Regions from separate parts of the Pseudoclavibacter sp. RFBA6 genome, predicted to be linked through region 1. Evidence: predicted binding sites of a transcription regulator. Region 1 holds the regulator's gene; the other holds the start of a gene.

Evidence for each region. The regulator LexA, encoded in region 1, represses DNA repair genes until DNA is damaged. The targets are predictions, from matches to a motif close to TCGAACANNTGTTCGA.
Region 2: the regulator LexA is predicted to act here: its motif matches at 10,810-10,825, upstream of C5C17_RS15375 (HNH endonuclease signature motif containing protein).

The regions. Positions count from the first base shown of each region.
Region 1 covers NZ_PSUA01000011.1:26,915-42,228, reverse strand. Annotated here, with positions in the region: gene recA (recombinase RecA) at 1-998, shown strand, start outside; gene C5C17_RS08770 (regulatory protein RecX) at 995-1,858, shown strand; gene C5C17_RS08765 (hypothetical protein) at 1,820-2,761, opposite strand; gene miaB (tRNA (N6-isopentenyl adenosine(37)-C2)-methylthiotransferase MiaB) at 2,829-4,352, shown strand; gene miaA (tRNA (adenosine(37)-N6)-dimethylallyltransferase MiaA) at 4,349-5,266, shown strand; gene dapF (diaminopimelate epimerase) at 5,318-6,229, shown strand; gene C5C17_RS08745 (class I SAM-dependent methyltransferase) at 6,198-6,809, opposite strand; gene hflX (GTPase HflX) at 6,846-8,369, shown strand; gene lexA (transcriptional repressor LexA) at 8,466-9,119, opposite strand; gene C5C17_RS08730 (LysM peptidoglycan-binding domain-containing protein) at 9,345-9,659, shown strand; gene C5C17_RS08725 (histidinol-phosphate transaminase) at 9,727-10,815, shown strand; gene hisB (imidazoleglycerol-phosphate dehydratase HisB) at 10,825-11,433, shown strand; gene hisH (imidazole glycerol phosphate synthase subunit HisH) at 11,430-12,083, shown strand; gene priA (bifunctional 1-(5-phosphoribosyl)-5-((5-phosphoribosylamino)methylideneamino)imidazole-4-carboxamide isomerase/phosphoribosylanthranilate isomerase PriA) at 12,205-12,948, shown strand; gene C5C17_RS08705 (SseB family protein) at 12,967-13,824, shown strand; gene C5C17_RS08700 (polyprenyl synthetase family protein) at 13,924-15,045, shown strand; gene C5C17_RS08695 (phytoene/squalene synthase family protein) at 15,042-15,314, shown strand, end outside.
Region 2 covers NZ_PSUA01000015.1:131,503-146,816, forward strand. Annotated here, with positions in the region: gene C5C17_RS15320 (DUF3800 domain-containing protein) at 1-507, opposite strand, end outside; gene C5C17_RS15325 (hypothetical protein) at 788-1,681, opposite strand; gene C5C17_RS15330 (hypothetical protein) at 1,937-2,143, opposite strand; gene C5C17_RS15335 (helix-turn-helix domain-containing protein) at 2,136-2,333, opposite strand; gene C5C17_RS15340 (AlpA family transcriptional regulator) at 2,333-2,542, opposite strand; gene C5C17_RS15345 (DUF3072 domain-containing protein) at 2,802-3,038, opposite strand; gene C5C17_RS15350 (VOC family protein) at 3,137-4,054, opposite strand; gene cls (cardiolipin synthase) at 4,179-5,657, opposite strand; gene C5C17_RS15360 (TetR/AcrR family transcriptional regulator) at 5,771-6,394, shown strand; gene C5C17_RS15365 (MDR family MFS transporter) at 6,453-8,219, shown strand; gene C5C17_RS15370 (hypothetical protein) at 8,264-8,941, opposite strand; gene C5C17_RS15375 (HNH endonuclease signature motif containing protein) at 8,946-10,634, opposite strand; gene C5C17_RS18700 (hypothetical protein) at 10,951-11,112, opposite strand; gene C5C17_RS15380 (DedA family protein) at 11,211-11,930, shown strand; gene C5C17_RS15385 (MFS transporter) at 12,105-13,301, shown strand; gene C5C17_RS15390 (hypothetical protein) at 13,585-13,791, shown strand; gene C5C17_RS15395 (CPBP family intramembrane glutamic endopeptidase) at 13,808-14,353, opposite strand; gene C5C17_RS15400 (GntP family transporter) at 14,587-15,314, opposite strand, start outside.

The sequences.
Region 1 (15,314 bases):
GCCTCGGAAGCGACGAGCGCGCACCCGTTGAGACCATCCCGACCGGATCCGTCGCGCTCGACGTCGCGCTCGGCATCGGGGGGCTCCCTCGCGGCCGCATCGTCGAGATCTACGGCCCGGAGTCCTCGGGTAAGACGACGCTGACGCTCCACGCCATCGCGAACGCGCAGCGTGCCGGCGGCATCGCGGCGTTCATCGACGCCGAGCACGCGCTCGACCCCGAGTACGCGAAGAAGCTCGGCGTCGACATCGACGCCCTCCTCGTCGCTCAGCCAGACACCGGCGAGCAGGCGCTTGAGATCACGGACATGCTGATCCGCTCTGGCTCCGTCGACCTCGTCGTCATCGACTCCGTGGCAGCCCTCGTGCCGAAGGCGGAGATCGAAGGAGAGATGGGCGACAGCCACGTCGGCCTTCAGGCGCGCCTCATGTCGCAGGCGCTCCGCAAGCTCACCGGTGGGCTCAGCCAGACGAAGACCACCGCCATTTTCATCAACCAGCTCCGCGAGAAGATCGGTGTCTTCTTCGGCAGCCCCGAGACCACCGCCGGTGGAAAGGCACTGAAGTTCTACGCCTCGGTCCGCCTCGACATCCGTCGCATCGAGACCCTCAAGGACGGCACCGACGCCGTTGGCAACCGCACCCGTGTGAAGGTCGTCAAGAACAAGATGGCACCGCCCTTCAAGCAGGCGGAGTTCGACATCCTCTACGGTGTCGGCATCTCCCGCGAGGGCTCGCTCATCGACTTCGGGGTCGAGCACGGCCTCGTGCGCAAGTCGGGCGCCTGGTACACCTACGAAGGCGACCAGCTGGGGCAGGGCAAGGAGAACGCCCGCAACTTCCTTATCCAGCACCCCGAGATCGCCGAAGAGATCGAGCGCAAGATCTTGGCGAAGCTCGGTGTGGGCCAGCCAGTCGACGCGCCCGCCGAGGCCGTCGAGGCACCGCTCGCGCCTGTCGCCGCCGAGGCGAAGGTCGCTCAGCGGCGCGGCGCATGACCGACGAGCTCGCTCCGGTGACGCCCCTCTTCGGGGCGTCGCCCGCGGGCCGTCAGTCAGCCTCGAAGGCTGATCCGGTCGAGCCGACCACTGAGCCAGCCCCGTCGCGTCCGACGATGCGAGACGCTGCCAGCTCTGCGGCACAGTCCCGCCCCTCGACTGGCGGAACCCCGAGACTCGTTTCCATCCCAGGCGGGCAAGGCGAGACACAGGCTTTCACGGCCGTCGTGCCCGCTGGGATGGACTCGGAATCTCGGCTGCGGCTTGTCGAAGAAGCGCAGGAGACGCTGGTCCGTGCGCTCGCACGCAGCGACCGGTCGACCGAGGAGGCGCGGCGACTGCTCCGAGACTGGCGAGGTGAGGACCCGAGGGGGGCGCAGGCTCCCGAGGACGGCTCCGACGAAGCCGCCGAGTACGAGGCATCCCTTCGGCTCGACGACGACGAGACCGAGCGGATCATCGAACGCTGCACTGAGCTCGGCTACCTCGACGACTTCAGACTCGCCGAGCTGCTCGTGCACAAGGCCAGAGACAAGAAGCGGTCGGGCATCCAGGGCGTCGAGCGCGCACTTCGCGACCGGCACCTGTCCACGGAAGCGATCCAGGAGGCGCTCGCCGAGATCGATCGCGACGACGAGCTCGAGCGCGCCACCGAACTCGCCACCGAGCGCGCCAGGCGAGTGACCGGGGTCGAGCCAGACGCGGCGATCCGTCGCATCGCCGGGTTCCTCGCCAGGCGCGGATACTCCGCAGGCGTCGCGTTCGCCGCCGCTAGGGAAGCCGTCCAGGGAGGTGCCAGGACGCGCCGCCCTGCGAGCGACTCAGCCGGCGTGTTCTTCGGCGCCACTCCCGTCGAGTAGCGCCAGCGCAACGCGCTGCCCCTCAGCGTCGCGGGCGACCTCGAGGCGGACCAGGGCCTCCTCGAGGGCTCGCCGAGCCGCAGCTGGAGCACCAGCCCGATCGTGCGCCTCAGCCAGCACGAAGCCCACGCGACCTGCCGCGCGCAGGTCCCGTTCCGCTTCGAGGGCCGAGATGGCAGCCATCGCCTGCGTCGCCGCACGCGACGGCTCGCCGTCGCGCAAGGCCGCGCGAGCGCGGCGAACCGCCAGGATCGCGGCCTCCTGCTCCCGCTCGGCGACGGGCGACAGGTGCAGGGCCGCGATCTGAAGGTTGGCGTCGAAACCCGCGAACACCGCGGCACCCGACGGGAACGACGTCGCCCCGAGGGCCAGGAGCACCTCGCTCCGCCCGGCGAACTCCACGGCCGTCACGGGCAGCCCCCGCGACGCCGCTGCCGGAGCAACCACCTCATCCACCCACCGATCCCAGGCGAACTCGCTCTGTCGGTACTGATCGCGCAACCCCGCGTCGCAGACGATCAGCAGCCCATGGCGCGGCTCGACAACCGGAACCTCGCCCTGGAGCTCGCTCGGCAGAGAATGCCAGTACGCCTCATCGCGAGGCGCGTCCCTCCAGCGCTCAGGCTCATCGTGCATCGAGATCGTCAGAGCCTCGAGGGTCGAGGCCCCCGACTCATCGGTGACCACCGTGGTCACCGTCTGCAGCGGACCGCCGCCCACCTTCAGCACGAGACCGTCGACTCCGTTCTCACCGCCCGCCGGTCCGACATACAGGGCCCCGCTCGGCGCCGAGATGACACCCGAACGCTCCCCGCGCGCCTCAACGCGGCCAGCATCGGTCTGCAATAGCCCCCTCTGGAGAGCAAGAGAAGTCGCCGGTGTGACGCCGTCATCAGTGGTCATGGCTCGCATCCCGCCAGCGTAGCGGTGGCAGTGCGCCATCGTGAAGCGAACGTAGAATTGGCGGATCATGAGCGAGACAGCCACACCCATCGCACCCTCCCCAGCTGCACGCAGACCAGACGGGTCGCCGAGGAGCTACGAAGTGCGCACGCTCGGCTGTCAGATGAACGTGCACGACTCCGAGCGCATGTCCGGTTCGCTGCGCGCTGCTGGGTACGTCGAAGCCGACGGCCTCGAACCAGACGTCGTCGTCATCAACACGTGCGCCGTCCGCGAGAACGCGGACAACCGTCTCTACGGCAACCTCGGGCAGCTGGCTGCGATCAAGCGCGAACACGAAGGCATGCAGATCGCCGTCGGCGGGTGCCTGGCCCAGAAGGATCGCGGAACGATCCTGGAAAAGGCCCCGTGGGTCGACGTGGTCTTCGGAACACACAACATGGGGGCGCTGCCGAGCCTCCTCGAGCGGGCACGGCACAACGACGAGGCCCAGCTCGAGATCCTCGAATCCCTCGACGTCTTCCCGTCGACGCTGCCGACCAAGCGCGACTCGACGTACTCCGGGTGGGTGTCCATCTCAGTGGGATGCAACAACACCTGCACCTTCTGCATCGTGCCGTCCCTCCGAGGCAAGGAGAAGGACCGCAGGCCAGGAGACGTCCTCGGCGAGATGCGTGCGCTCGTCGACGACGGCGCGATCGAGGTCACGCTGCTCGGGCAGAACGTCAACTCCTACGGGGTCGAGTTCGGCGACCGCCAGGCATTCAGCAAGCTCCTCCGCGCGGCCGGGCAGATCGAAGGCCTCGAACGCGTGCGCTTCACGAGCCCGCACCCCGCCGCCTTCACGCAGGACGTCATCGATGCCATGGCGGAGACCCCCAACGTCATGCCGCAGCTGCACATGCCACTGCAGTCCGGCTCGGACCGCATCCTCAAAGCCATGCGGCGCTCGTACCGCAGCACGAAGTTCCTCGGCATCCTCGACAAGGTAAGAGAGCAGATGCCGCACGCTGCCATCACCACCGACATCATCGTCGGCTTCCCGGGTGAGACCGAAGAGGACTTCGCCGAGACCATGCGCGTCGTCGAGGCCTCGAGATTCGCGAGTGCCTTCACCTTCCAGTACTCCATCCGGCCGGGCACGCCCGCCGCCGCGATGCCGGATCAGGTGCCGAAGGCGGTCGTGCAGGAGCGCTACGAGCGGCTCATGGCACTGCAGGACCGCATCAGCCGCGAGGAGAACGAGAAGCTCGTCGGCTCGGTGCAGCGGATCCTGGTCAGCGCCGGCGAGGGGAAGAAGGACGGCGAGACCCATCGCATGTCCGGGCGAGCTGAAGACAACAGGCTCGTGCACTTCTCTGTGCCGACGGATGCGGAGCGTCCGCGACCCGGGGACGTCGTGACCGCCGAGATCACGACCGCGGCGTCGTTCCACCTCGTGGCCGATGCTCGCTCGCCCCACCTCGATGTCCGCCGGACGACGGCGGGGGACGCCTGGGATCGTTCGCTCGCGGAGAGCTGCGCGGTACCGACGCCGGGAGGAGCCCAGAGCCGCGTCTCGCTCGGTCTTCCGACGCGCCGGCGAGCCTGACCGTGTTCATCACCATCGGGGGAGCGACCGGCACGGGCAAGTCGCAGCTCTCGCTCGAGGTGGCCGCGCGGCTTCGCGCCGCAGGTCGAGGAGCTCAGATCATCAACGCCGACGCCATGCAGCTGTACCGCGGCATGGACATCGGCACCGCGAAGCTCAGGGTCGAGGAACGCGAGGGAGTGCAGCACCACCTCCTCGACGTCCTGGAGGTCACAGAGGACGCGAGCGTCGCCTGGTATCAGGAATGCGCGAGGGCTCTCATCGAGCAGATCGAAGACGAAGGAGACGTGCCTATCCTCGTCGGCGGATCCGGGCTCTACATCGCCGGCGTGTGCTTCGACCTGCGATTCCCCGGAACCGATCCGCAGATCCGCGCGCGGCTCGACGCCGAGTTGGAGAGCGACGGACCTGGCCCGCTCTTCGCACGGCTGCGCGAGCTGGACCCGACCGCCGCAGCCACGATGGACGCGCGGAACGGTCGTCGTCTCGTCCGTGCGCTCGAGGTGATCGAGGTCACCGGCGAGCCGTTCAGCGCGCAGCTGCCCGACCAGGAGGCGACCTGGCGTGACGTGACCTTCGCCGTCGTCGAGGAGCACCGCGAAGTGCTCACGCCGCGGCTGGACGCCAGGGTGGAGCGGATGTGGGACAGCGGACTCCTGGAAGAGACGGAGACGCTGGCGGAAGCCGGCCTGGAACGCGGCACGACCGCGAGACGAGCCATCGGCTACCAGCAGGCACTCGCGCAACTTCGAGGTCAGATGACTCGCGCGGAGGCGATCGCGGAGGCGCAGATGCTCACTCGGAAGTACGCGAGGCGACAGGTCTCCTGGTTCCGTCGCTACCGCACGGCCGTCCGCGCGCACAGCGGCGAGGGCTTCGCCGCCCAGCGCATCATCGAAGCAGCTGGACTCTGATGCCGCGTTCGCTGCGCACGGGCCGCGTCAGATGTCCGTAGCATTGACGCCATGACACAACTCGCGTTCACCAAGGCGCAGGCCACCGGCAACGACTTCGTCCTCGTCTCCGACCCGGATGGCGAACTCGAGCTCGGACCTCAGCGCGTGGCGCGGCTGTGCGACCGCAACTTCGGCGTCGGCGGCGATGGGCTCATCCGCGCCGTTCGCTCCGCGCACCTCGCGGAGGGCCGCGAGCTGCAGGCGGCGAACCCCCGTGCAGAGTGGTTCATGGACTACCGCAATGGCGACGGATCCATCGCCGAGATGTGTGGCAACGGGGTCCGCGCCTTCGCTCGATTCCTCACCGAGACCGGTCTGGCGACGCTGGCGGCGGGGGAGCGTCTCGAGATCGGGACGCGCGCTGGGCTCCGGATCGTCGAGCGCGAGGGCGACGGTTTCCGCGTCGACATGGGTCCGTGGCGTCTTGAGGGCGGAGAGCCGCTGGTGACCGTGCCGCACATCGGTGTGTCCCGACCGGGCCTCGGCATCGACGTCGGCAACCCTCACGTCGTCGTGGCCCTCTCGAGCGAGGAGGAGCTGGATCGTCTCGAGCTCTTCCACGCCCCGCTCATCGAGCCTGCGCCCGAGCTCGGCGCCAACGTCGAGTTCGTGGTGCCGCACGACCAGCTCGTCCAGGACGGGGTCGGGCACATCCGGATGCGCGTCCACGAGCGAGGTGTCGGCGAGACGCTCTCCTGCGGCACCGGCGCGGTCGCGTCAGCGCTTGCGGTCCGCTCCTGGGCTGGTGCAGGAGCACCGGACGTGTGGTCGGTGCGCGTGCAGGGCGGCGTACTCGAGGTCACCGTCGCGCCGGTCGACGGCGTCGAGCACGTGTTCCTGTCCGGGCCGGCCGAGATCGCCTTCACCGGCGTTGTCGAGGACGACCTCGCTACTGAGCTCGCCGCACCCGCAGCACTCTGAATCCGGCGTCCGTCGAGTGGCGCTCGACGGACAGCTCCGGACCGAACTGCTTCGCGATCCACGCCTGCAGCGAGTCGCCGCCGAGCTTCTTCGCGACGACGAGCCATGCCTCGCCGTCTGCGTTGAGGCGGGGGAGCCAGTCGATGAGCAGCTGATGCAGCGCGTCCTTCCCGATCCTGATGGGCGGGTTGGACCAGATGAGGTCGAAGCGGGCGTCCGAGGGGACATCCGTCGGCAGGAATGCCCTGATCCGATCGAGGCCGAGGTTCTCCGCATTCTCACGGGTCAGGAGGAGTGCTCGCTCGTTGACATCGACGGCCCACACGTCGAGCTCGGGCGACTCGAGCGCCAGGGCCAGGCTGATCGCGCCCCAGCCGCAGCCGAGATCCACCGCCGTGCCAGTGCTTGGAGGCTTCGGGGCGGCGGCGAGCAGCGCCTGGGTTCCTCGATCGAGATGCTCCGGGCTGAAGGTGCCGCCCGCCGTGGTCACGGTCGCGGCTCGCCCCCGGAGCCTGACCTGGATGCTTCGCCGCTCGAGCGGGCCGTCCGGGGTTGCTGAGAAGTAATGCTGAGCGGTCACCCCTAGACGCTAGCACCGGCGTAGAATCCTACGAATATGCGAGATTCTGAAACTCCTCCAGGCGAGAGCAACGACGCGATCGACCGAATCCTTCGAGCGGCGAAAGAGCCGGGCGCGACCATGACCCTGTTCTCGTCCGGGCGTGCGCAGGCACTGCAGGACGGCGCGAGCACGGGGTACGACGGCGAATCCGATGGCGACCAGCTCGAGCGTGAGGCGCGCCAGTCACTAAGGCGCGTCGAGAGCCTGCGCACGGAACTCGAGGACGTCACCGAGGTCGAGTACCGCAAGGTGCGTCTTGAGCGGGTCGTCCTCGTCGGCGTCTACCGCCGAAACTCCCTCGAGGAGGCCGAGAACTCCATGCAGGAGCTGGCGGCCCTCGCGGAGACAGCGGGCGCCGTCGTCCTCGACGGCGTGCTCCAGCGGCGCCCGAACCCAGACCCGGCCACGTACCTGGGCCGAGGCAAGGTCGCGGAGTTGAAGGAGATCGTCGCGGCCCTCGAGGCCGACACGGTGGTCGCGGACACGGAGCTCGCACCAAGCCAGCGGCGTGCGCTCGAGGACGAGATCAAGGTCAAGGTCATCGACCGCACGGCCGTGATCCTCGACATCTTCTCCCAGCACGCGAAGAGCCGTGAGGGCAAGGCTCAAGTCGAGCTGGCGCAGATGGAGTACATGCTCCCGCGCCTCCGAGGCTGGGGTGAGTCGATGTCCCGCCAGGCTGGTGGGCAGGTCGGCGGCGGAGCTGGAATGGGGTCGAGGGGTCCCGGTGAGACGAAGATCGAGCTCGATCGTCGGCGCATTCGCACGAAGATGGCCAAGCTCCGGCACCAGATCGCGGACATGAAGGACGCCCGCGACGTGAAGCGCGCGACTCGTGAGCGCAACCAGGTGCCGGCCGTCGCCATCGTCGGCTACACCAACGCCGGCAAGTCGAGCCTGCTCAACCGCATCACTCATGCGGGAGTTCTGGTCGAGAACGTGCTCTTCGCAACGCTGGACGCGACGGTGCGCAAGGCATCTACGGAGGACGGCCGTCCGTACACGATCGCCGACACCGTCGGTTTCGTGCGGAACCTGCCTCACCAGCTGGTCGAGGCCTTCCGTTCGACGCTCGAGGAGCTGCAGGCGGCCGACGTCATCGTGCACGCCGTCGACGCCTCGCATCCGGATCCGGCCGCTCAGCTGGCGACGGTCCGCGATGTCATCGGTGAGGTCGAGGCGCACGACGTTCCGGAGATCATCGTCTTCACCAAGGCCGACCTCGTCGACAGCGACCGGCGCCTTGAGCTGCAGGGCCTCGCGAACGACGGCATCTTCGTATCTGCGCACACCGGCGAGGGCATCGACCTGCTGCTCGCGCGAATCGCGGAGCTGCTCCCGACACCGGAGGTCACGATCGACGTGCTGCTGCCGTTCGAACGAGGTGACCTCGTCTCCTACCTCCACGAGCGCGGCGCCGTGCTCGAGTTGGGCCACGAGGAGGGGGGCACTCGCCTCAAGGCGCGAGTGAACCCCGACCAGCTCGGCCTGTTCGAGCAGTTCACCGTCGCGGGCTGAGTCGCCTCAGCGCGACTGAGCGCCACACGCAGAAGAGCGGCAAGCCCAATGGGCTTGCCGCTCTTCTGCGTTCAGGTGGGACTTCTCCGGGCAGGATCAGATGGAGCGGAGCACGGCGACGACCTTGCCCAGGATCTCCGCCTCGTCACCGAGGATCGGCTCGAAGTCGCTGTTGCGGGGGAGCAGCCAGATGTGTCCGTCCCGCTTGCGGAAGGTCTTGACGGTGGCCTCGCCGTCGAGCATGGCGGCGACGATGTCACCGTTCTCGGCAGTGCGCTGTGACCGCACCACCACCCAGTCGCCGTCGCAGATGGCGGCGTCGATCATCGACTCGCCGACCACGCGGAGCAGGAAGAGCTCGCCCTTGCCGACGATCTGGCGGGGGAGCGCGAAGACGTCCTCGACCTGCTGCTCCGCCGTGATCGGGATGCCGGCAGCGATGCGACCGACGACGGGCACGAAGGCGGCCTCCGCCGTGTCGTTCGAGTCTCCGTCGTCCGCGTGGTCGAAATGCACGAGCACCTCGAGGGCTCGTGGCATGCCCGGGTTCCGCTTGATGTAGCCGAACTTCTCAAGCTGCCCGAGCTGATGGGTCACGCTCGAGAGCGAGACCAGCCCGACCGTGTCGCCGATCTCCCGCATGCTCGGCGGGTACCCGCGAGTGCGCACCGACTCGATGATGCAGGTCAGGATCCGCTCCTGCTTCTCGGTCAGCTTCCTGTAGATGTCGCTCGCTGGCTTCTTGGCCATGTCGTCTCCGTCCGCTCTCCGACACGGAATGTCGGTGGCAGATGATGCACTGCCTGATAGCGCCAACCCTACCGAGGGTGCACGCAGCTATGAAACATTTCTTCGAGTGTTGTGGAGGAATGTTCGGCAGATTCGAACGTTCGACCTTGACTTGACACTTTGTTCGTAGCTATATTCAGTACATACATTCGACCACTCGAAGATGTGGACGAATCAGGAGGAATCATGAACAACACTGTCGCACCGCTCCGCCTCACCGTTCGAGGCCGCCGGGTCGTCCTGGCGCTTGCCGCGCTGCCCGTCGCTGCCGCCATCGCGCTCGGCGCCACGCACATGACGTCTGCAGCGGCGTCGAGCGAGGCAGCCGATGTCGAGTTCGAGTACGTCACGGTCGGCGCAGGCGACACCCTCTGGGGTATCGCCGAGGAGATCGCAGGCGACGCCGACGTCCGTGACGTCATCGTCGAGATCTCCAAGCTCAACGCGCTCGAGAACGGCACGGTTCAGGCCGGCCAGCGTCTCGCGCTGCCCCTCGACTGACGTCACACATGTCCTCGACGGACACCGCGGCCGCGGCGTGGCGGGGGCGTCGTCGTAGGCTTATCCGGTGACCTCGTTCGAAGACCTGCCAATCCGCGACGATCTTCGCGGACTCACCCCATATGGAGCGCCTCAGCGACCAGTGCGCGTCGCCATCAACGTCAATGAGAACCCGCACCAGGTTCCAGAGGTCGTCGCACGACGCATCATCGAGGCGATCGCCCGCGAGCTCCCGGGCCTCAACCGGTATCCGGACCGCGAGTTCACAGCGCTCCGCGAACAGTTGAGCGTCTACCTCGGCCACGACATCTCACCCGAGCAGGTGTGGGCGGCAAACGGCTCCAACGAGATCATGCAGCAGCTCATGCAGGTCTTCGGGGGGCCAGGTCGGAGTGTGCTCAGCTTCACGCCCAGCTACTCGATGTACCCGCTGCTCACGCAAGGGGTGGGGTCCACCTGGGTGCCCGTGCCGCGGGCCGATGACTTCACGCTCACCGCAGAGCTCGTCACCGAGGCCATCGAGCGGGAGCAGCCCGACATCACGATCATCTGCTCGCCCAACAACCCGACGGGCACCGCGACCGACCTCAGCGTGATCGCCGCGGCCTACGAGGCGACCGACGGCATCCTCATCGTCGACGAGGCCTACGCGGAGTTCCTCCCAGACGGCGAGGAGACCGCGCTCTCGCTGCTTCCCGGACGCGAGCGGCTCGTCGTCTCCAGGACCATGAGCAAGGCATTCGCGTTCGCGGGCGCTCGCGTCGGGTACTTCGCGGCTGACCCCGCCGTCGTGGATGCCGTGCGGCTCGTCCGCCTTCCCTATCACCTGTCCGCGATCACGCAGGCCGCGGCAACCGCCGCACTCGAGTGCTCCCAGATCATGCTGCAGCAGGTCGACGCCATCCGCGAGCAGCGCGACCGCCTTGTTCGAGAGCTCCCGGCGCTCGGCTTCACGCCGTGGGAGTCCGGGGCGAACTTCGTGCTCTTCGGGGGCGTCGACGACCCGGCAGGCACCTTCTCCCGGCTGCTGGAACGCGACATCCTGGTCCGCGACGTCGGGATCCCGAACACGCTCAGGGTGACGGCGGGAACACGCGCGGAGACGTCCGCCTTCCTGGACGCTCTCGCCGAGATCACGAACGCCGGGAAGGCCTAGGCTGGAGGGATGACCACGACGCCACGCACTGCGACGCTCTCGCGAGCGACGAGCGAGTCCTCCATCGAGCTGAGCCTGAACCTGGACGGCACCGGCACCGCCGACATCCAGACGTCCGTGCCGTTCTATGACCACATGCTCACGGCCTTCGCGAAGCACTCGCTCACCGACCTCACGGTCCGCGCCACCGGTGACACGGAGATCGATGTCCACCACACGGTGGAGGACACCGCGATCGTCCTCGGCCAGGCGATCCGGCAGGCCCTCGGCGACAAGTCCGGCATCGCCAGGTACGGCGACGCCCGGGTTCCTCTCGACGAGTCGCTGGCTGAGGCAGTCGTCGACATCTCAGGGCGGCCGTTCCTCGTGCACACGGGGGAGCCTGAGGCGTTCGTCTACCACCTCATCGGCGGTCACTTCACTGGCGCGATGGTGCGCCACGTCTTCGAGGCGATCACCTTCCACGCGGGTCTGACCGTGCACATCGAACTCATCCGCGGGCGCGACCCCCACCACATCGCCGAGGCGGAGTTCAAGGCCTTCGCAAGAGCCTTCCGTGCTGCGAAGCGCCTCGACCCCGAGGTCGTCGGCATCCCCTCGACGAAGGGCGCCCTGTGACCGGGGCCGCTCGCCCGCGCGTCGTCGTCGCCGACTACGGGTCCGGCAACGTGCACTCGGCGGTCAAGGCGCTCGAAGCCGCGGGAGCCGACGTCGCGCTCACCGCCGACCGTGCTGCGGCCTACGACGCCGACGGCTACGTCGTTCCGGGCGTGGGCAGCTTCGCGCACGTCATGGAGGCCATCAACCGGCAGCGTATCGGCGAGATCGTCGGCAGGCGGCTCGCCGGCGGTCGCCCGGTCCTCGGTATCTGCGTCGGCATGCAGATTTTCTTCGATGGCGGCATCGAGGGCGGGGAGCGTGCCGAGGGCCTTGGCGAGTGGCCGGGGGAAGTGACCGAGCTCCACGCGGACGTGCTTCCGCACATGGGCTGGAACCTCGTCGAGCCGCCGACCGACTCCAAGCTCTTCGCAGGCATCGCCGACGAGCGCTTCTACTTCGTGCACTCATACGCGGCGCACGAGCTGCCGCTCGAGCCTCATCCCAAGGCCCGCCCGGTGCTCGTCACGTACGCGGAGCACGGCGAGCGCTTCATCGCGGCCGTCGAGAACGGCCCGCTCTCGGCCACGCAGTTTCACCCCGAGAAGTCCGGCGAGGCTGGCGTCCGCCTGCTCCGCAACTGGATCGAGACGCTCCCGACGAGCGCCTAGGCCGCTCGCCTCGGCGCACGGTGCGACCGCCTGCCGATACGCTATTGCCCGGACGGCCAGGGCCTGCCCTTCCGGCGTCGACATCCAGGCGCCTCTGAACGAGAACAAGGAACCAACGCTCGTGAGCGAATTCAACACGTCACCGGAGCTCGTGCTCTTCCCCGCAATCGACCTCGCGGGTGGCAAGGCCGTCCGCCTGGTTCAGGGGGAAGCCGACTCGGCCACGAACTACGGCGACCCCGTCGATGCGGCTGAGGACTGGATCGAGCAGGGCGCCGAGTGGATCCACCTCGTCGACCTCGACGCCGCTTTCGGGCGCGGTGAGAACCGCGGCGTCATCAAGCGCGTCATTCGGGCCGCCAAGCACGTCAACGTCGAGCTCTCTGGCGGGATCCGCGACGACGAGTCGCTCGAGCGCGCGGTGGAAGCCGGTGCGAGCCGCATCAACCTCGGCACGGCGGCGCTGGAGAACCCGGAGTGGGCCGCCAGCGTCATCGCCCGCTATGGCGAGCTGATAGCCGTGGGCCTCGACGTGCGGGGCACGACGCTCGCGGCGCGTGGCTGGACGCGTGATGCCGGCGACCTCTGGACGGTGCTCGAGCGCCTCGAAGAAGCCGGTTGCGCTCGCTACGTCTTGACCGACGTGACCAAGGACGGCACGCTTCAGGGCCCGAACCTGCAGCTCCTGAGCGACATTCTCGACCGCACCGATCGACCTGTCGTCGCCTCCGGTGGCGTCTCGAGTCTCGATGACCTCGTCGCTCTTCGTGGGCTGGTCCCGCAGGGGCTCGAGGGTGCGATCATCGGCAAGGCCCTCTACTCCGGGGCCTTCACGCTGGTCGAAGCGCTCGACGTCTCGTCCTGAGTCGAGAGGCGCTGACCCATGCCGTCCCTGCCTGAGCACTTCCATCCGAGCGAAGCTGACTCGGCCGGCCAGAGCTGGTCGGGACGGAGCTTCAGCGATAACCCCTTCGGTGACGACGACGGCACTGCTCCCGCGGAGTTCGTCGCTGCGATGCAGCGCTTTCGTGCCCGCGAGGCGGGACCCGACGCGGTGGTCGACGCTCTCCGCGAAGCGAGGGTGCTCATCCCTCTCGTCGCGGAGCTCGGTGAGGCTGGCGTCAACGAGCGAGGCTCCACCGTCGACAAGAGCGCCGATCTGTCGATCGTGACCGTCGCCGGCCCGGACGGCCGCACCGTGCTTCCCGTGTTCACCTCGGCCGAGGCGATGAAACGGTGGAACCCGGCCGCCCGCCCGGTCCCCGCGCTCATGCAGCGTGCAGCGATCTCCGCTGCAGCCGAGGGCAGTGACCTGATCGTCGTCGATGCGACGAGCGACACAGAATTCGTCGTCCGTCGACCCGCGGTGTGGGCGATCGCGCAGGAGCGGGTGTGGCTCGCCCCGTGGGTCAACCCCGTGGTCGCCGATGAGCTCTCTCGGGTCATGGACGAGCTGGCCGACGTGGCCGGCGTCGACCTGGTGCCGGGCGATCCCGAGGCCAGGCTGACGGGGCCGGAGCTGCGCGTGGTGCTCCATGTGGGCTCAGCGCTCGGCCGCGATGAGCTCGCAGACCTGTCGCGGCGGGCCAGCGAGCTGCTGCAGGAGAGCGAAGCGTTCCGCACAGAGGTCGATTCCCTCGGCATCTCCTTCTCCCGTGCCGCCAGTCCTCATCGACGGAAGGCGCAGGGCTCTGCGGGCCCGGATTCTAGACGCTCCTGGTGGCGTCGCAGAGGGGATTGACCGGGCTCAGCATGTCGGGCAAGGCTTGCCTGTAGGCTCACCGAGAAGTACTTAGATACTCTTATAGCTAGCCAACCGAACTACAGGGAGTGGTGCCGAGTGATTCGTGAGCCTCTGGCGAGCCCCCGTGGCCAGGGTTCGGGCTTCGAGCTCGCAGCGCAGCAGCTGCTTGAGGTGCGACGGCGCATCGAGAAGTTCCTCGATGAGCGCGTCCAAGCGGCCAGCGTCATCGACGAAGGGCTCGCGACCCTCTGGCGCATCACGGCCAGAAGCGCGGAGGGCGGCAAGCTCTTCCGGCCGGCCCTGGTCGTGCAGAGCTACCTCGCCTACACGGGCGCGGAAGAGGTACCGGATGCGGTGATCGAGCTGGCGACGGCCACGGAGCTCCTCCATCTCGCGTTCCTGACGCACGACGACGTCATCGACAACGACACCATGCGACGTGGTGTCCGGAACCTGCTCGGCAGCGTCGAGGAGATCGTCGGCGGTTCGACGTTCGATGACGAACGCGGAAACCGACTCGGCCAGGCCGCCGCGATCCTGGTCGGTGACCTCCTGCTCTCGGAAGCCCACCTGCGCGTCGCGCGCATCGACCTGCCGCATGCTGTCCGCCTCCGCGTGCTCGACGCCATCGAGCGTGCGCTCTCGGTGTCGGTGGCCGGCGAGTTCAGCGATGTCAGCCTGTCGGTCCGGGCCGAGCATCCCGCGCTCGCCGAGGTGCTGTCGATGAGCTCGAACAAGACGTCGGCCTACACGGTGCTGCTTCCGCTGGAGCTCGGCCTGATCGCGGCGGGTGGCGAGGAGCTCGTGGATGCACGGCTCATCGCGCAGTTCTCCGACGCTGCTGGTCTGGCGTTCCAGCTGCAGGATGACCTCTTCGGTGTCTTCGGGGATCAGCACAAACTCGGGAAGGCGCCGTACTCGGATATTCGCGAGGGCAAGTTCACGGCCCTGATCGCGCTGGCCTGCGGGACCCCTGTGTGGAATGAGCTCGAGTCGCTGCTCGGCGACCCGCACCTCAGCGAGGTCGATGGGGCGAAAGCGCGCGACCTCATCGACGCGTCCGGTTCGCGTGCGGCCGTCGAGCAGGAGCTGGCGGCGCAGTTCGCGAGGGCGAGCGCCGCGGCCCGTGCCGTGGGCGCCTCGGGCCGCGAGGGCGACAGGAAGCTCGCGGAGATGATGGAGCGGCTGCTCATGCTGCTGGAGCGGCGCACCTCATGATCTCTCCGCTCGAGCAGTACACGCGCACGGCTGAGAAATCCGCCGCGGAGGTCATCTTCGCCTACTCGAGTTCCTTCGGCGCGGCCACGCGCCTGCTCGGCCGCCGCACGGTCAAACCCGTGCGCAGCATCTATGCGCTCGTCCGGGTGGCCGATGAGATCGTCGACGGTGTCGGAGCGATTGCCGGACTCTCGCTCGAGCAGCAGCACGCCGCGCTCGACGGACTCGAGGCGCAGACGCTGGACGCGATCGAATCCGGTTTCAGCACC
Region 2 (15,314 bases), on a different contig from region 1:
TGGGAGCCTCTTGGCGCGCTCCTTCTCGTTGATCTGGTCGATCATGACCATCAACTGCTGGTCCTTGCTCTCCGCGTAGGTACACAGGCGGTTCAGTGCCTCGCGCATACCAGCGGTCTCCCGCGCGTCCTTGTCGAGCTTGGTCTGATTTGGCGTTCCGATGGGCTTCTCGTTCGCGTAGTAGAACAGCCGCCCGCCGTACCACTCGCGCAACTGCCGTGTGAGGCCAGTGAAGAGGCGAATCTGTTCCGGGTAGTTCGCAGCGGTGTAGTGGTGGAAGACTTCTGAGCCCTTCTTCTCCCACCGGCCCGGGTGCTCCGCTTCCGCGACCTCCTCAGCGAACAAGGTGCGCTTGTCGTGAGTGAATCTCTGCGCGAACGAACGCGCGTGCTTCTCCGGCACGATGAACCCGGCGTAGCCGAACGCCGGGCTGGTCTTGAACTTTTTGTCAGTCTTGGAGACGAACGCGCCCGTCTCGCCGATCTCGTCGATGTAGGCAAGCAGCATGCAACGATTATGCCGTTAACGCAGAAACCCACGCACATGGCGTGGGCTTCTCGAAGTGGCGCTCTGGTGCCTATTGCATCACCCGCTACCGCCACCAACGATACACGGCGTCTGCCCACTACGTAACCACCGAGTCCATGTCACCAACATATTCGTCGGGACAGATTTTCCGTTGGTGACGCCGTTTTTGTCGGCGGCCCGTGTCACACTCCCCCGCATATCTGATGTTGCGAAACGTGTGCCGACCGAGATGGTGATGAGACTCGCGCATGGCGCCGGCCTACTGATGCCGGCTAGGACTGCACACGGGGGCACTCAACCACAGAGGCAGCTCCATCTTCTCCTCGCTGCTGACCCTCGGCTGTCCTCGCTGCTCGAACAGGTTCATGAGCCGGACCAGATGCTTCTCTGCGCAATCGTAGATGTTCCAGACAGAAGAGAGCGACGCCGAGAGCACGACGTTGACTCGACCTTCACTGGCCCCCGAGATCCGCCTGTCCAGCGCGTTCGTGCTCATCGACCTGCGCCCGTGCGCGAGGCCACTGGCGACCCGCCACATCCCGGTGATGCGGTCCATGCCATGGCTGCCGTAGTGGTCGTCCACGTACTGGAGCCGTTGAGTGATCGAGGCGACCGATTCGTATCTGCGCCCAACGAGCGCGGGTCGGGCATCGCGAAGCTCTTCGATGCGTCCGCGGAGCGGGTCATCAGTGGGGATCGTGTCATTCGCCTTGGGCCTACTCCCGGTCATCTCCGCAGCTGCGACTCTCAGGTCGCGTTCCGACTCGTACATGACCTGGAGGGACTGCATGACGCGTAGGTCTCGTGATGGCGGGAGCAGTTGCCACAGCGCGCTGCCGACTGCTTCCAGTGCTGGACGTGTGATCGAGTATGCGCCGAACGTGGGCAAGGTCTTGCCGTGGGCGATGAGACCCTGCAGTGCGCCCATATGGTCCGTCGCGACAACGAGCGCGCCTTGGACTTGATGCGAGATGGGGTCCCGAGCCGTCGCACGGTCGTCGGCACTGAGCGATGAGGACGTGGATACGCCGAGCGAATCGATCTGCTCAACGTACTTCTGTAGCCGCTCGAAGGCTGCGCCGAAGCGTCGACCGGCCTCCTCGAACTGCTCGCGCGACTCTGCACGATCGAAAGCTCCTGCGACATCGCTCATGCGCTGTATCGTGCCACTTCTGCTACGAAACGAGGGGTCAAACTTAACGACCCCTCCCGCCTCCGGGAACCTTCTGGCGTGGGCGCGGCTAGAGGGAACGCCTCCGGTCCCGGGACCGGAACGGGGTGTCCGCCGCGTGGACGGCCTCGAGCTTCGATTTCAGATCCGAGCTAGGTGATGCACTTGCATCAGCTCGCATCCCAAACGAGGGATGCACTTTGCGTGATCCCATAGAGTGCGCGCAAGGACATCACGTCAGCGATGACGCCTGTTGCTCTTCGTCGTCTCGGTCTGTCGGAGCCACTCGATGTACGAGTGCCAGTCGTAGAGCACGACCTTGGCGTTGGCTTTCATGAACGGTGGGCCGGTTCCGCGGTAGCGGGACTTCTTGAGCGACTCGACAGTGAGGCCGGGGACTCGCTCGCACAGCTGCTCCGGCGAGAGGAGCTCAACGTCACACATCGATGTCACCTGCCGCGTCGATCCATGCCGAGACCTCGGTCGCTCGGTACCTGACGGCTCGTCCGAGCTTCTTGAACGGCGGACCGCGACGACCAGCATCTTTCTTGTCGAGGTCGCGCCACTCTCGGAGGAGCTGCTGCCGCAGCTGGAGTAGCTCGGCTGTCTCCTTTTCGGTGAGCAGCCGTTCCATCACGCGGGCACCACATTGTTCTTGATCCACGCCTCGAGTCGGATGCTCTCGTACCGCAGCGAGCCGTCGAGGAGGACCGCGGGCGGGCCTTTGTGGAGTCCGCGCCAGTTGTAGAGCGTCTTCGGCGTGTAGCCGATGCGCTCAGCCACCTGGCTCACGGTCAAGTAGCGCTGAACGGGCTGGCAGTTGCAATCGCAGGACTGAGTCATGCGGGCAGGCTACGCGTGGACTGTGTCACGAGATCCCTCAGATATGTCACAAACGCTCTGGAACGCCATGGACTCGTCGCTACCAACGCTCACCACTTCCGCATGATTCCGCACCACTCGGACGACTCCCCACGCCCTGATCGGCTTCCCAAGCTGATAGCGCGGGTTCGATTCCCGTCATCCGCTCCACGACGAAGGCCGGGACGGCGCAGATTCTGCACCGCCCCGGCCTTCTTCTCGTCGGCGAGCCCGTCAGGGGTCAGCTCTCGCCGCGACCGGTCTCGTGCTGCAGACGGTCGATGTGCTCCGACGCCTCCGCCTTCGTGATGTCCGCAGGTATCTCCTCGCCCGCCTCGCGAGCGAGCGTGTCGAGGTAGCTGCGCTGCGCGCCGGTCATCGGCTCATCGCCGGTGACCCACGTCGACGGGTCCTTCTCCGTACCGTTCTCGCCGGGCTCGGTCGCGCCGAGCATTTCGCCTTCGTGTGTCTCTGCCATGTCCGCGACAGTAGGCGGCGCTCCTGGCCGATGGCCCGACGAATGCTGGGAATATGTGTTCGAATCCCGGCGGCGAGCACACCTCGGAATGCTAGGAATCAGAAGTCGGCGATGACCAGCTTCTTCATCTGCATCATGTGCTCGTACCCCCCGGGCCTCGCCATCAGCTCGCCCATGTTCTGTGGCACGATCTGCCAGCTGACACCGAACTTGTCGGCCAGCCATCCGCACTGCTCCGCCTCGGGGACGGCGCTCAGCGCGTCCCAGTAGCGGTCGATCTCTGCCTGGTCGGAGCAGCCGACCTCGAGCGAGACACCGCAGTCGAAGCCGAACTCCTGCCCGGCACCGTTGTCCATGGCGGCGAACCACTGACCCGCGAGCTGGAAGTCGGCGTACATGATCGCCCCGGCCACGGCCGGGCCAGATGGTGCCGGATACTCGGCGATGGTGCCGACACGGGACTCTGGGAACAGGGACACGTAGAGGTCGATGGCCTCGCGCGCCCTGTTCTGCGCCTCGCGACCGAACATGAGGCTCGGCACGATGAAGGGACGGGGCTCGTCAGCCGTGCTCAGCCCGTCGGAGTCGACGAGCATGAGCTGCCAGCTCACGCCGTACCGGTCTTCGATCCAGCCGTAGTGCGGACTGAACGGGTACTCCTGCAGCGGCATGAGGGCCTTGCCGCCCTCGCTGAGCCCTGCCCAGACCCGGTCGATCTCCTCGCGTGCCGACGCCGCGTCTTCACCGAGCACGCGGGGGTCGAAGTTGAGCATGAACGAGATCGACGGATTGGGCCTGAACTGGTCGCCCGCGTTGATGAGCGTGAACCGGTACTCGCCGATGTCCACGCCCACGACGAGCGGAAGACCGGCGAACTCCTTCTGGAAGTCGAGGAGGTCGGTCTCGGGATATCTGGCCTCCACGGACGTCGTCGTCTTCGGGAAGATGGAAGCGTAGAACTCGCCAGCTTCTTCAGCGTTCTTGTTGAACCACAGGTTCGGGATGATCTTCTGCATGACTCGTTACTCCTGCACGCGTCGGTAGTTCTGGGCTCAGTTGAACCCACTGGCAAAGTTACTCCCGACTACCGACATCGGCCGCGCGCCCGGACCCCAGTCGGGGAGAACACCCAGGCTGCGCCTACTGCAGTCCCGCCGTGAGCCGCGCCAGGTTGTCGAGCACGGTCGAGCGCATCGGCTGCTTGCGCCACTCGAACATCGTGAGCTCGCGCGAGTGCTCGCGGTAGTCCTGCTGCACCTCGCGGAGGTCCTCGACGAAGTCGGCGCTGCGCACCATGAGCGACACCTCGAAGTTGAGGGAGAACGAGCGCATGTCCATGTTCGAGGACCCGATGACGGCGACCTCGTCGTCGATCGTGAAGTGCTTGGCGTGCAGGATCGTCGGCGACTTGTACATCCAGATACGCACCCCCGCGAGCAGGAGCGCCTCGTAGTAGGAGCGCTGCGCGTGGTAGACCATCGCCTGGTCGCCGATCTCGGAGACGAACAGCTCGACGACCACGCCGCGGGCCGTTGCGGTGGTGATCGCGTAGAGCATCGACTCGTCTGGCACGAAGTAGGGGCTCGTGATGATGATCGACTTCTGGGCGACGTAGAGCAGGTTGAGGAAGAGGCGGAGGTTGTTCTCGCTGGGGTAGCCGGGGCCGCTCGGTACGATCTGGCAGTCCATCCGCGCTTCCTGCGGCATGGTCTCGACGTCGGTGAGGTCCTCGGGGATGATCGTGCCCGATTCCGAGTACCAGTCGGTGATGAAGACGGCGCTGACGGCGTGCACGGCTGGACCCTCGAGGCGCACCATGAGGTCGTGCCAGTGGAGCCCGCGGCGGATGTTGCCGCGCTTGTTGTATGTGGAGTCGACGACGTTCTGCGAGCCGAGGTAGGCGGAGTTGCCGTCGACGATGAGCAGCTTGCGGTGGTTGCGCAGGTCGGGCCGCTGGTACTCGCCGCGCCACGGACGCACGGGCAGCATGTAGTGCCACTCGGCGCCTGCCCGCTCGAGGGCCTTGAGGCGGGACAGCGTGTGCTTGCGGTATCCGGGCACTCGGATGGACGCGATGTGGTCGAGCAGGATGCGCACGCTCACGCCACGAGCGGCTGCCCGGTCGAGGGCGTCGAAGATGGGGAGAGTGGTGTGGTCGCAGGCGAGGATGTAGAACTCGATGTGCACCCACTTCTCGGCCGTGTCGATCTCGGCGGCCATCGCCTGGATCGTCTCCTCGTAGCCGCCCTGCAGTACCACCTCGTTGTCGCTGATGAGCGGCATCGCCGTGTACGTGCGATTGAGGGCGACGACGGAGTCGAACCACGGCGGGTCGGTGTGCTCGGTGGGTTCGACCTCCACGCTCGAGACGGCCATGTTGATGAAGGTCGTGACCTCCTGCTGGCGCTCCATGCGCTTGGCGGGGAGGCGGAAGCTGCCGAGCAGGAGGAACGCGACGACACCGACGTACGGGATGAGGAAGATGGCCATGAGCCAGGCGATGCCGACGCTCGGCTTGCGGTTGCGGGGCACGACGATGATCGCGATGACGCGAATGATCAGGTCGATGATCGCGAAGATGAAGCCGGCGCTGATCGTGATGTGCGGAATCTCGGCCATCTGGTCTCCTTGGGTACTCGGGGACAGCGTAGGGCAACGGATGCGCACGGGGAGGCCCCACATCTCCTCGCAGAGCCCGTTGCACTTTCCACGAAAAGTGCAATACTGCACTAGTGACAGAGAGTGCAATGAGCCTGCGTGCCCGCAAGATGGCGCGAACGAGCCGCGACCTCGCGGCGGCCGCCCGCAGGCGAGCCCTTGATGCGGGACTCGCCGGCTTCACGATCGAGGAGCTGTGCGAGCAGGTCGGGATCTCCCGGCGGACGTTCTTCAACTACTTCGCGTCGAAGGAAGACGCAGTTCTCGGCATCTCCGCCCGGCGCGACACGGCGCACCTCGACGAGGACTTCGCAGCTGGCGGCGACCCGCACAGCAAGCACCTGAGCCCCGACCTCCTGGAGGCGCTCACGCGTCTCGCCCTCGAGCGGTGGCGGATGGACGACCCTGAGCCCGACCCGGAGCGGGTGCGCGAGGTCATGGCTGTCATCGACCAGGAGCCGCGCCTCTTCAAGCGGGTGCTCGAGCACATGTCGAGCGACGAGAAGCGCGACGTGGCCCTCGTCGAGCGCCGCGAGGGGCTTCCTGCAGGTGACCTCCGCGCCTCCGCGGCGGTGCAGATCCTCATGTCGGTCATGCGGGCGAGTGCGTTCGAGTTCTTCACGACCGACAACGCCGACGACATGGAGACGGTTGTCGGCAGGCGCGTCGACGCCGTGCGCGCCGTGCTGCACGGCTGACCTTCTGCCATCCCCGCGGTTCGCCGCATTCCCCATCACTCTTCGAACGGACCAACGCATGACCTCCACCGCACACGCGCCTGCCGAGCCGCAGTTCCTGCTGACGAAGCGCAGGATCTGGACGATCTTCGGCGCCCTGATCGCCGGGATGCTCCTCTCGAGCCTCGACCAGACGATCGTCTCGACCGCGATGCCCACGATCGTCGGTGAGCTCGGCGGTGTCGACCACCAGGTGTGGATCACCACCGCATACCTGCTCGCGACGACCATCGTCATGCCGATCTACGGCAAGTTCGGCGATGTGCTCGGGCGACGGAACCTGTTCCTCATCGCCATCGCGATCTTCACGCTGGCCTCGGTCGGGTGCGCCTTCGCGGACAGCTTCTGGGCGTTCGTCGTGTTCCGTGCCCTCCAGGGGCTCGGCGGCGGTGGCCTCATCATCTTGTCGCAGGCGATCATCGCCGACATCGTGCCGGCCAGCGAACGCGGCAAGTACCTCGGCCCGCTCGGCGCGGTCTTCGGCCTGTCCGCCGTCGGTGGCCCCCTACTCGGCGGCTACTTCGTCGACCACCTGACGTGGCAGTGGGCGTTCTACATCAACATCCCCGTCGGCATCGCCGCGTTCGTCATCGCGGTCGTCGCGCTGAAGCTGCCGAGCAAGAAGGCGACGAAGCGCATCGACTACCTCGGCGTCATCTTCCTGTCGGCCGCGACGACGTGCCTCATCTTCTTCACCGACTTCGGTGCGGATGCTGAGCATGGCTGGGGCTCGATGGTCACGTGGGCGTGGGGCCTGGGCCTGCTCGTCGCGGCGGCACTGTTCGTCTTCGTCGAGTCGCGTGCCGAGGATCCGATCATCCCCCTCGGCCTCTTCAAGAACCCGATCTTCGTGAACGCGACGGCTATCGGGCTGACGCTGGGTATCGGCATGTTCGCGGCGATCGGGTTCGTGCCGACGTTCCTGCAGATGTCGTCCGGCACCTCGGCGGCGGCGTCTGGTCTGCTCATGCTGCCCATGATGGCGGGACTCATGGGCACGTCGATCGCGTCGGGGATCCTGATCTCGAAGACGGGCAGGTACCGCATCTACCCGATCGTCGGCACGGTCCTGACCGGGCTCGCGATGGTCGCCATGACGACGCTGACCGCGGAGACGCCGGTGTGGTTGATCTGCGTGTTCCTGTTCTTCTTCGGGGCGGGGCTCGGTCTCATCATGCAGGTGGTGGTGCTGGTGGTGCAGAACGCGGTTCCGGCTGCGGAGATCGGCACGGCGACGAGCACCAACAACTACTTCCGCGAGGTGGGTGCCGCACTCGGCACGGCGGTGTTCGGCGCGATCTTCACGACGCGCCTCACCGAGAACCTGACGTCGGTGTTCACGGCGAGCGGGGCGAGCCCGGCGGATGCGGCGGCGGCGACGTCGTCGATCGACCCGCAGACGCTGTCGCAGCTGCCCGACGGGGTTCGAGATGGCATCGTCACGGCGTATGCGGATGCGCTGGCTCCCGTGTTCTGGTATCTCGTGCCGTTCATCGCGCTCGCGTTCCTGCTGTCGCTGTTCCTGAAGCAGATCCCGTTGTCGGATGTCGCCGGGCTGGTCGCCCGCGGTGAGGCGGTTGGCGGCGATGAGGCTGAGGAGCTGGATGCGGCGGCCCGGGGCGCTCGTGCAGGGCGTGACGGTGTCGCAGAGACGCCAGGGGTCGGCGCGGCGTCGGCGACGGGCGCGTCGACGACGGTTGCTTCGGCCCCGGTTACCTCGGCCCCGGTCACCTCGGCCGCAGAGGGGTCCGATCAGGTTGCGGGCACCTCGACGCAACGCGACTAGCGTTCCTCCGTCACGGGCCGGCTCGCCGAGGGCTTCTGCCCTGCTCAGGCGGCTGGCCCGTTGGCGAACGTCCTGGCTGCTCGGAGCGCGGCCTCCACGTGCATCCCCTCGAAGGGCAGGACGGCGGCGAGCGCGTCGCACGTGAGGTCTGGGCCTAGCTGTGCGGCGCGGAGAACGGCTTCTGCGTCCACGCGTTCTGGTGCTGATTCCGGGTCGTCGAGTTCCATGGCGGCGCCTTGGAACCAGTCGTCTGCGGCGTCGAGCGTCCGCTGTTCGGTGAGCACGGGCAGCAGGTGCCGGTCGAGGCCGTCGGCGACGCCGTGGTCGACGGTGTGCCAGTTGGCTTCGCCGCGGTCGAGCCAGGAGACGAACCCGAGCCAGGGCTGCTCGTCACCCCTGGTCCACTCGCGACCCGATTCATCGCGAACCGCGGCCTCGACGTGCTCGATCACCCAGTCGGGGAGGCCGGCGGTGGGGTCGATGCCCGTCTGATGCGTCTCGGAGTGGTCGCGGTCGATGCCGCTGAGCACGGCGCGGCCGTCGGCGAGTGGAGTGAGGCGAGCCCAGCTGCCGCCGCCGTCCGAGTAGAACCAGCCGTGGCGGTCGGCGCGCGCGTTCTGGCTGTTCTCACCGAGAATCGCCGTCTCTATGGCGGCCGCCAGTGCCCAACGACCTTTCATCACTTCGAGGGGTGGGAAGTGCAGTTCGCGGATTCGTGGCATGCGCCTAGTCTCGCAAGCCGCCGGTCGACAGCGCCTGGGCGGCGGTGCCGGCGACGGGGTTGGCGGCGGGGTTGGCGGCGGTGCCGGCGACGGCGTTGGCGGCGGTGCCGGCGACGGCGTTGGCGGCGGTGCCGGCGACGGTGCCGGCGGCGGCGTTGGCGGCGGTGCCGGCGACGAGCTCGGGTACGGAGGTACTGAACTCCACGGCGCGCGCCGCGCTGTCACGCGCGCGAATCTGGCTGCGCCTGTTCCGTGGCCCCGTTGCGGGTTCGACGTTCCATGCGCGGTCGGTCGAGGGCACGATGGCAAGCCTCTCCAGGTGGACTTCGTGGTGGTGGAAGCTGCACAACGCGATGCCGTTGCGGGTGTCGGTGAGACCGCCCTGCCACCAGGGTCTGACGTGGTGGAATTCGACCATGTCGTCGGGGAACTCGCACCCGGGTGCCCGACACCAGCCGTCTCTGGCGAAGATCGCTCTTCGCTGAGCGGGGCTGAAGAGTCGTCGCTTGCGACCCAGCTTGAGCACTTCTCCGTCGTCGTCGACGAGGGCGGCCCGGACGATTCCGTCGCACAGGATGCGCCTTGCGACTTCGATCGGGGCCGGTTCGCCGGAGTGCTCGAAGCGCGGCCCATCGGTCAGGCTGTCGATGGCTCCGAGGAGCCCTGTGCGAGTGACCGAGACGACCAGGGTCGGAGCCTCGCCGCCCGTGCGCGGCGCGCCCGGGGACTCAGCATGCTGCGCGAACACCGACACGAGCGCGTCGATGCGCCGTTGGGATGGGCTGCGCTCGTTTTGGATCGGCGCCTCAGGCTCGTGCACACCGGACGCATCGGGCACACCGACTGCACCGGACGCACCGACTGCACCGGACGCACGAAGCGTGGCGTCATGGCCGGCGTCTTCCTCGTCGCAGGCGTGATCGCGCCTCGACGAGAGGTACGCGTCGAGGACTCGCTGCAGGATCTCGCCCTGCTCGGGCGTCGCGAGGAGTCGCCCCTGCACCATACCGTCGGAGCGGCGCGTGAAGGAGAGACCGCGCTTCTCGGCTTGGCGCTCCGCGTTCGGCTCCGCACCGTCGGGGTCGAGGAAGGCAACCCACACGGCCGCCTGCTTGGCGAGGCGCTCCGGCGAGGCGGGCTCGTCGTCTTCTGGCGTGAGTCCACAGGCTGCCTGCACGAGCTCGTACTCCGCACGATCGAGACCGGAGGCATCAGCGCGACCATAGGCCTCACGGAGCCCTCTGACGATCGCTGATGCCTGTGAGAGGGTCACTCGCCCTTCTGCGACGGCGACCGCGACGTGGCCCCGCGTCGGCTGCAGCGGCTCACCCGTCATGCTGATCGTCTCGCGAGTCGCGTCCGCGAGCTCTCGCAGGACGCCCGCCTCACCTCGACGGAGCCCGAGCGTCTGCTGCACGGCCTCGTGCACCGACCGGAAGCCGCCGCGCCGCACCAGCGACCCCGAGAACGCCAGGGGGGTGACCTCGTCGCGCCCGAGCAGCTCGGCAGTCATCTCGAGGAGGGTCGCGTCCAACATCCGCTTGCGAGCGGCGAGCTCTTCGAATGCGGCGAAGAACTCGGCGTCGAGGAGGGATGCGACGGGACGGCGCCCGTCGATGAGCGCCTCGATTCCCGGAGTCGCGTTGACAGCGGTCTCGCGAACAGACGCCGCAACACCTGCCGGAAACGGCACGTCACTCATCCGGGGTCCGACTCCGGCCTCCCCCGGGGCATCGGAGCAAGGACGAACAGCCGAAGCAGGAGAACCACCGAGCGCGCCCGAGCACGAGGCCTCGTCGCCGCGCAGATTCTGCGTTTCATCTCTCATCTCGACCTCCCCCAAGATCCAGCTCCACTCTACTATTTTCTCGAATATATCTACGAGATATCCACAGTAGATTCTCTCCGACGCGGCCCCACGCGCAGGAGCGCCGACGCACTCACCGCCGCCTCCTCAAGCTACGACCCACCGCCGACATCCCGACCCCGCGGTGCCACTCGCGGCCCGCCTACTGCACCGCGGAGGTGGTGACCAGCCTGAGCCACGGCCCCGGCGGCACGTCCTCGACGTCGACACACGCCCAGTCGACGAGGTCGGCGACGGGGAGACACCCGCGCACGTTGGCGAGCGATTCCCCCTGCCTGGACGTCCAGACCGCGAGCTGCACCACGATCGACGCCCGCGCTTGGCGGAATCGCCCCCTCTTCGCCCATCCGCAGGGGATACCCTTCGTTCACCTCAAGAATTCTGCGACTGGATGCATCTTCCGTGGTTCCCACACTCTTCCCCTGGCTCGACCCCGAAACGATCATTCACGGCGCGGGCCCCTGGGCGCTGCTCGTCGTCTGCCTCATCGTGTTCTCGGAGACCGGCCTCCTCGTCGGATTCCTGCTGCCCGGCGACACACTGCTCCTCATCACCGGCCTCCTCGCCTTCTACCCCGGCATCGGCTTCGACATCTGGTGGGTGTGCCTCGCCATCGGCTTCGCCGCGTTCCTCGGAGGCGAGGTCGGCTACCTGATAGGCCGTAAGGCCGGCCCGAGGATCTTCGAACGCAAGGAGAGCGGCCTCTTCAGCATGAAGAACGTCGAACGCACCAACGCGTTCTTCGAGCGCTTCGGAGGCCTCGCCGTCATCGTCGCCCGCTTCGTGCCCATCGTCCGCACGTTCGCTCCAGTCGCGGCCGGCGTCGGCAAGATGGACTACCGCAAGTACACGATCTACAACCTCATCGGCGCCCTCATCTGGGGGTCCGGCCTCACCTTCGCCGGTTACCTCCTCGGCTACGTGCCCGTGCTCGGCGACTTCATCCGCGAGTACATCGACGTGATCCTGATCCTCGCCGTCCTCGCGACCGTCGTGCCCACGAGCATCCACTACCTCCTCAACGCACGGAAGTCGCGGCGCGAAGCTCAGCAGCTGAGCCGTGAGGAAGCCGAAGCGCTCGCCCTCGCGCCGAAGGACTTCGACCAGAAGCTCGGCGACTGAACGCCGAACGAGACGAAACCGGACCGCGCGAACCGCCCCTCACAACCCCCGCCTCGACTCGTTGCGGCACGTTTCGCAGCGCCGCCCCACGCCTCCCGCGAGACGTAGGCTGGGTTTCCGCGGCATCGTCTGCCGCGTCTCTGACGGCGTTGCAGTGAGGAGTTCAGTTCTCAGATGAGCGGCATCTGGCGGTACCAGTCGACTTCGATCCCCCTCAGACTGGCGAACGCCGGAGCGGTCGTCGCTCTTCCCCTCCTCGCCGTCGAACAGCTCGGAGATGTCGCGGTCGGCGGGTTCCTCGTCGCCGTCGCCCTCTTCCCGAGCGTCATCGCGGCGCCGCTCGTCGGCGCGCTCCTCGACCGGATGCGCCGACCCCGCCTGCTCCTCATCATCGGCGGTGCCATCACCGCCGCCGCGTACCTGTTCGCGTCGCAGCTCGGCACCCTGCCGATCGGCGTGATCGCGCTCATCCTCGCGGTTGCCGGCTTCGTGACCCCCGCATACATGGGCGGCCTCTCGAGCTTCGCGCCGGACAACATCGAACCCGTTCGGAAGGCGTATGCGCAGGACGCCCTGTCCTACACGATCGCTTCGGTCGGCGGGCCCGCACTGGCCGCGCTCGCGATCCCGCTCGCCGGGTCCGCTCGGCTCGCGATGGTGCTCCTCGCAGCCCTCGCGTTCATCGGGGCGATGGCCGGATTCGGCATCCGGATGCACCCCAAGGAAGGCGCCGTCGAAGGGCTCGGCCGCACCATCGCCCGCGGCATGACCTACCTCGTGCGGCACAAGCCGATCGCGATCGTCACCACGGCCGGCACCGTCAGCCAGATCGCCGGTGGCGCGCTCGGCATCGCAGCGATCGCCATCTCCCTGGAACGCACCGGCTCCGAAGCATCCGCCGCCTGGATCGTCACGGCCTACGCCATCGGCGGCCTCGCCGGCGCGCTCTTCATGGCCATCAGGACCTGGACCACGCGTGGCCCCGTGTGGGTCATGGGCATGGGCTTCGTCGCGACGGGCGCGTTCCTCCTCATCGCCGTCCCTGCGCTCCCGGTCGGCTTCACGTTCGCCGCCGTCTTCGTCGCCGGCCTCTTCGCGGCGCCCGCGAACGCCGCCATGATGCTGCTGCGCGACAAGGAGAGCAAGCCGAACGTGCGCTCCCAGGTCTTCACCATCGGGGCAGGACTGCGCGTCACCGCCGCCGCGATCGGCGCAGCGGTCGCAGGCCTCATCGCCGGGTTCGACGCTGGTTGGCTCGTCGCCGGCATGGCCATCATCTGGATCCTCTCCGGCGCCATCCTCTGGTTCTTCCCGAACCCGCCGGCCCGCACGGGCGTCATCCCCGTGCAGAAGGGGCCGCAGGCGCCGTAGGTCTGCCCCGGGCCGCGGGCGCATGCTCGCGGCCGCGGTTCCGAGTGGATGCGTCCATGCGCTAGACACGGCCCACTCGCGTATCGCTGCCAGCCAAATGGCCCCTACCGCGACCTCGCCCTCGATCGCTGCCAGCCAAATGGCCCTTCAGACCACCTCCAGAGGGCCACTTGACTGGCTGTGATCGCGCCTGGGATGGCGCGGATGCAGGAGCCCCCGTCGGGCTGGCGTGCGAGGATCGCCGGAAGACGCGCGCCCAGCGCCCGAGCGAGCGGAGTATCCCGTGGCCGAGAACCCCCTGCTAGTGGTCGCTGTGATCGCGCTCGGTTTCCTGGCGGTCACCTTCCTCGTCGTGTGGATGGTTCGCGCAGCACCTCGTCCGCCTCGCGACTCAGAACTCTCCCCCGACGAGCGCCGGCGCCGGGCCGAGAACCCGGGGCCTCCCCCGACGCGCATCCGCTTCGACCAGGGCAACAACTCGGGCTACTGAGGACCTGCCGACGGGATCATCCTGCGATGAAGCCAGCCGCGAGGTTGGCTACGACATGCACGACGGCACCTGGACCGAACGTGCCCGTCTTCTCGCGCAGCCAGCCGAGCATCCACCCCGCCGCGAACTGCACTGGGATGATCGGCCACAGGCGGACGTCGATGAGCAGCAGTGCAGAGTGCGGGAGTACGAACAGCGTCGCCTGAACGAGGTTCCCGACGGCGAAACCGAGCCGCCGAACGAAGATTCCCCCGAGCAGACCCCGGAAGAGGACTTCCTCACCGACCGCGCGCAGCACCACTGACGCCGCGACGCCGACCGACGTGACCCGAGCGACGGTGACTCCAGGCGCGGCGAGCGCCTCCTCCGGGATGAGCACTATCGCGAGCCAACCGGTGAGGAGCAGCGGCAAGAGGAGCAGCGCCGCCCAGCGGTAGGCGGAAGCTGAGCCCCAGGATGCGCCGAGCCTCTCGAGCGCTGAGCGCAGCGTTCGGTGCTCCCCACGCGACTGCACCAGGACGTACACCAGCCCGGGGAGGCAGAACACGACGAACTCGACCACGGCCCGAGCCTAGCTGCGGGGTTGTGGCGCCCGCGGTACCCACCCGGTATCCGTCCCCACGCCCGCGCCCGCAGCATCCGTTCGGCAGTCGCTGCCAGCCAAGTGGCCCAATTGCCGCCGCACGACTCCATCGCTGCCAGCCAGGTGGCCCTTCAGCCTCTGCCATAGGGGCTACTTGACTGGCAGCGATCGAGTGCGGCGGCGGATGCGTGCGCGGGTCGGGTGGGGTGGGGCTACGCGATGCCCACGATCAGCCAGACGACGGAGCAGAGCAGGAAGCCGACGAGGCCGAGCACCGTTGTGAGGACCGTCCAGGTGCGGAGGCCATCCGCGACGCTCAGGCCGAGATAGCGCGTCACGACCCAGAAGCCGGAGTCGTTGACGTGCGACAGGCCGAGGGCGCCGAAGGACATCGCAAGTGCGAGGAGCGCGACCTGGATCGTGGAGTAGTCGCCGCCGAGGACCGACGCGCTGAGCAGCCCGGCCGTCGTGAGGATCGCCACGGTCGCCGACCCTTGGGCGGCTCGCAGCGCGAGCGAGATCAGGAAGGCCATGAGCATGAGCGGCATTCCCGTCTCGAGGAGCGTCTCGCTGAGCGCCGTTCCGATGCCGCTCTCCGTGAGCACGCGGGCGAACGACCCACCGGCTCCGGATACGAGGATGACGATCGCGACGGGCGGCAGGGCCGATTCGATGACCTCGCCAAGCTGGGTTGCGTTCCATCCTCGGCGGAATCCGAGGAAAAAGCTCGCGAGCAGCACTGTCACGAGCAGCGCGAACAGGGGCGCGCCGATGAAGCCGAGCACGTTGCGGACGGGGTCGCCCGATGGGAGCAGCGTGGCGCCGACCGTGCCGAGGGCGATCATGACCAGCGGGGTCAGGATGAGCGCCATGATCATTCCCGAGCTCGGGGGTGCGACGGTGCCGGTCTTCGTCGAGGTTGCGACAGGGGACGTCAGCG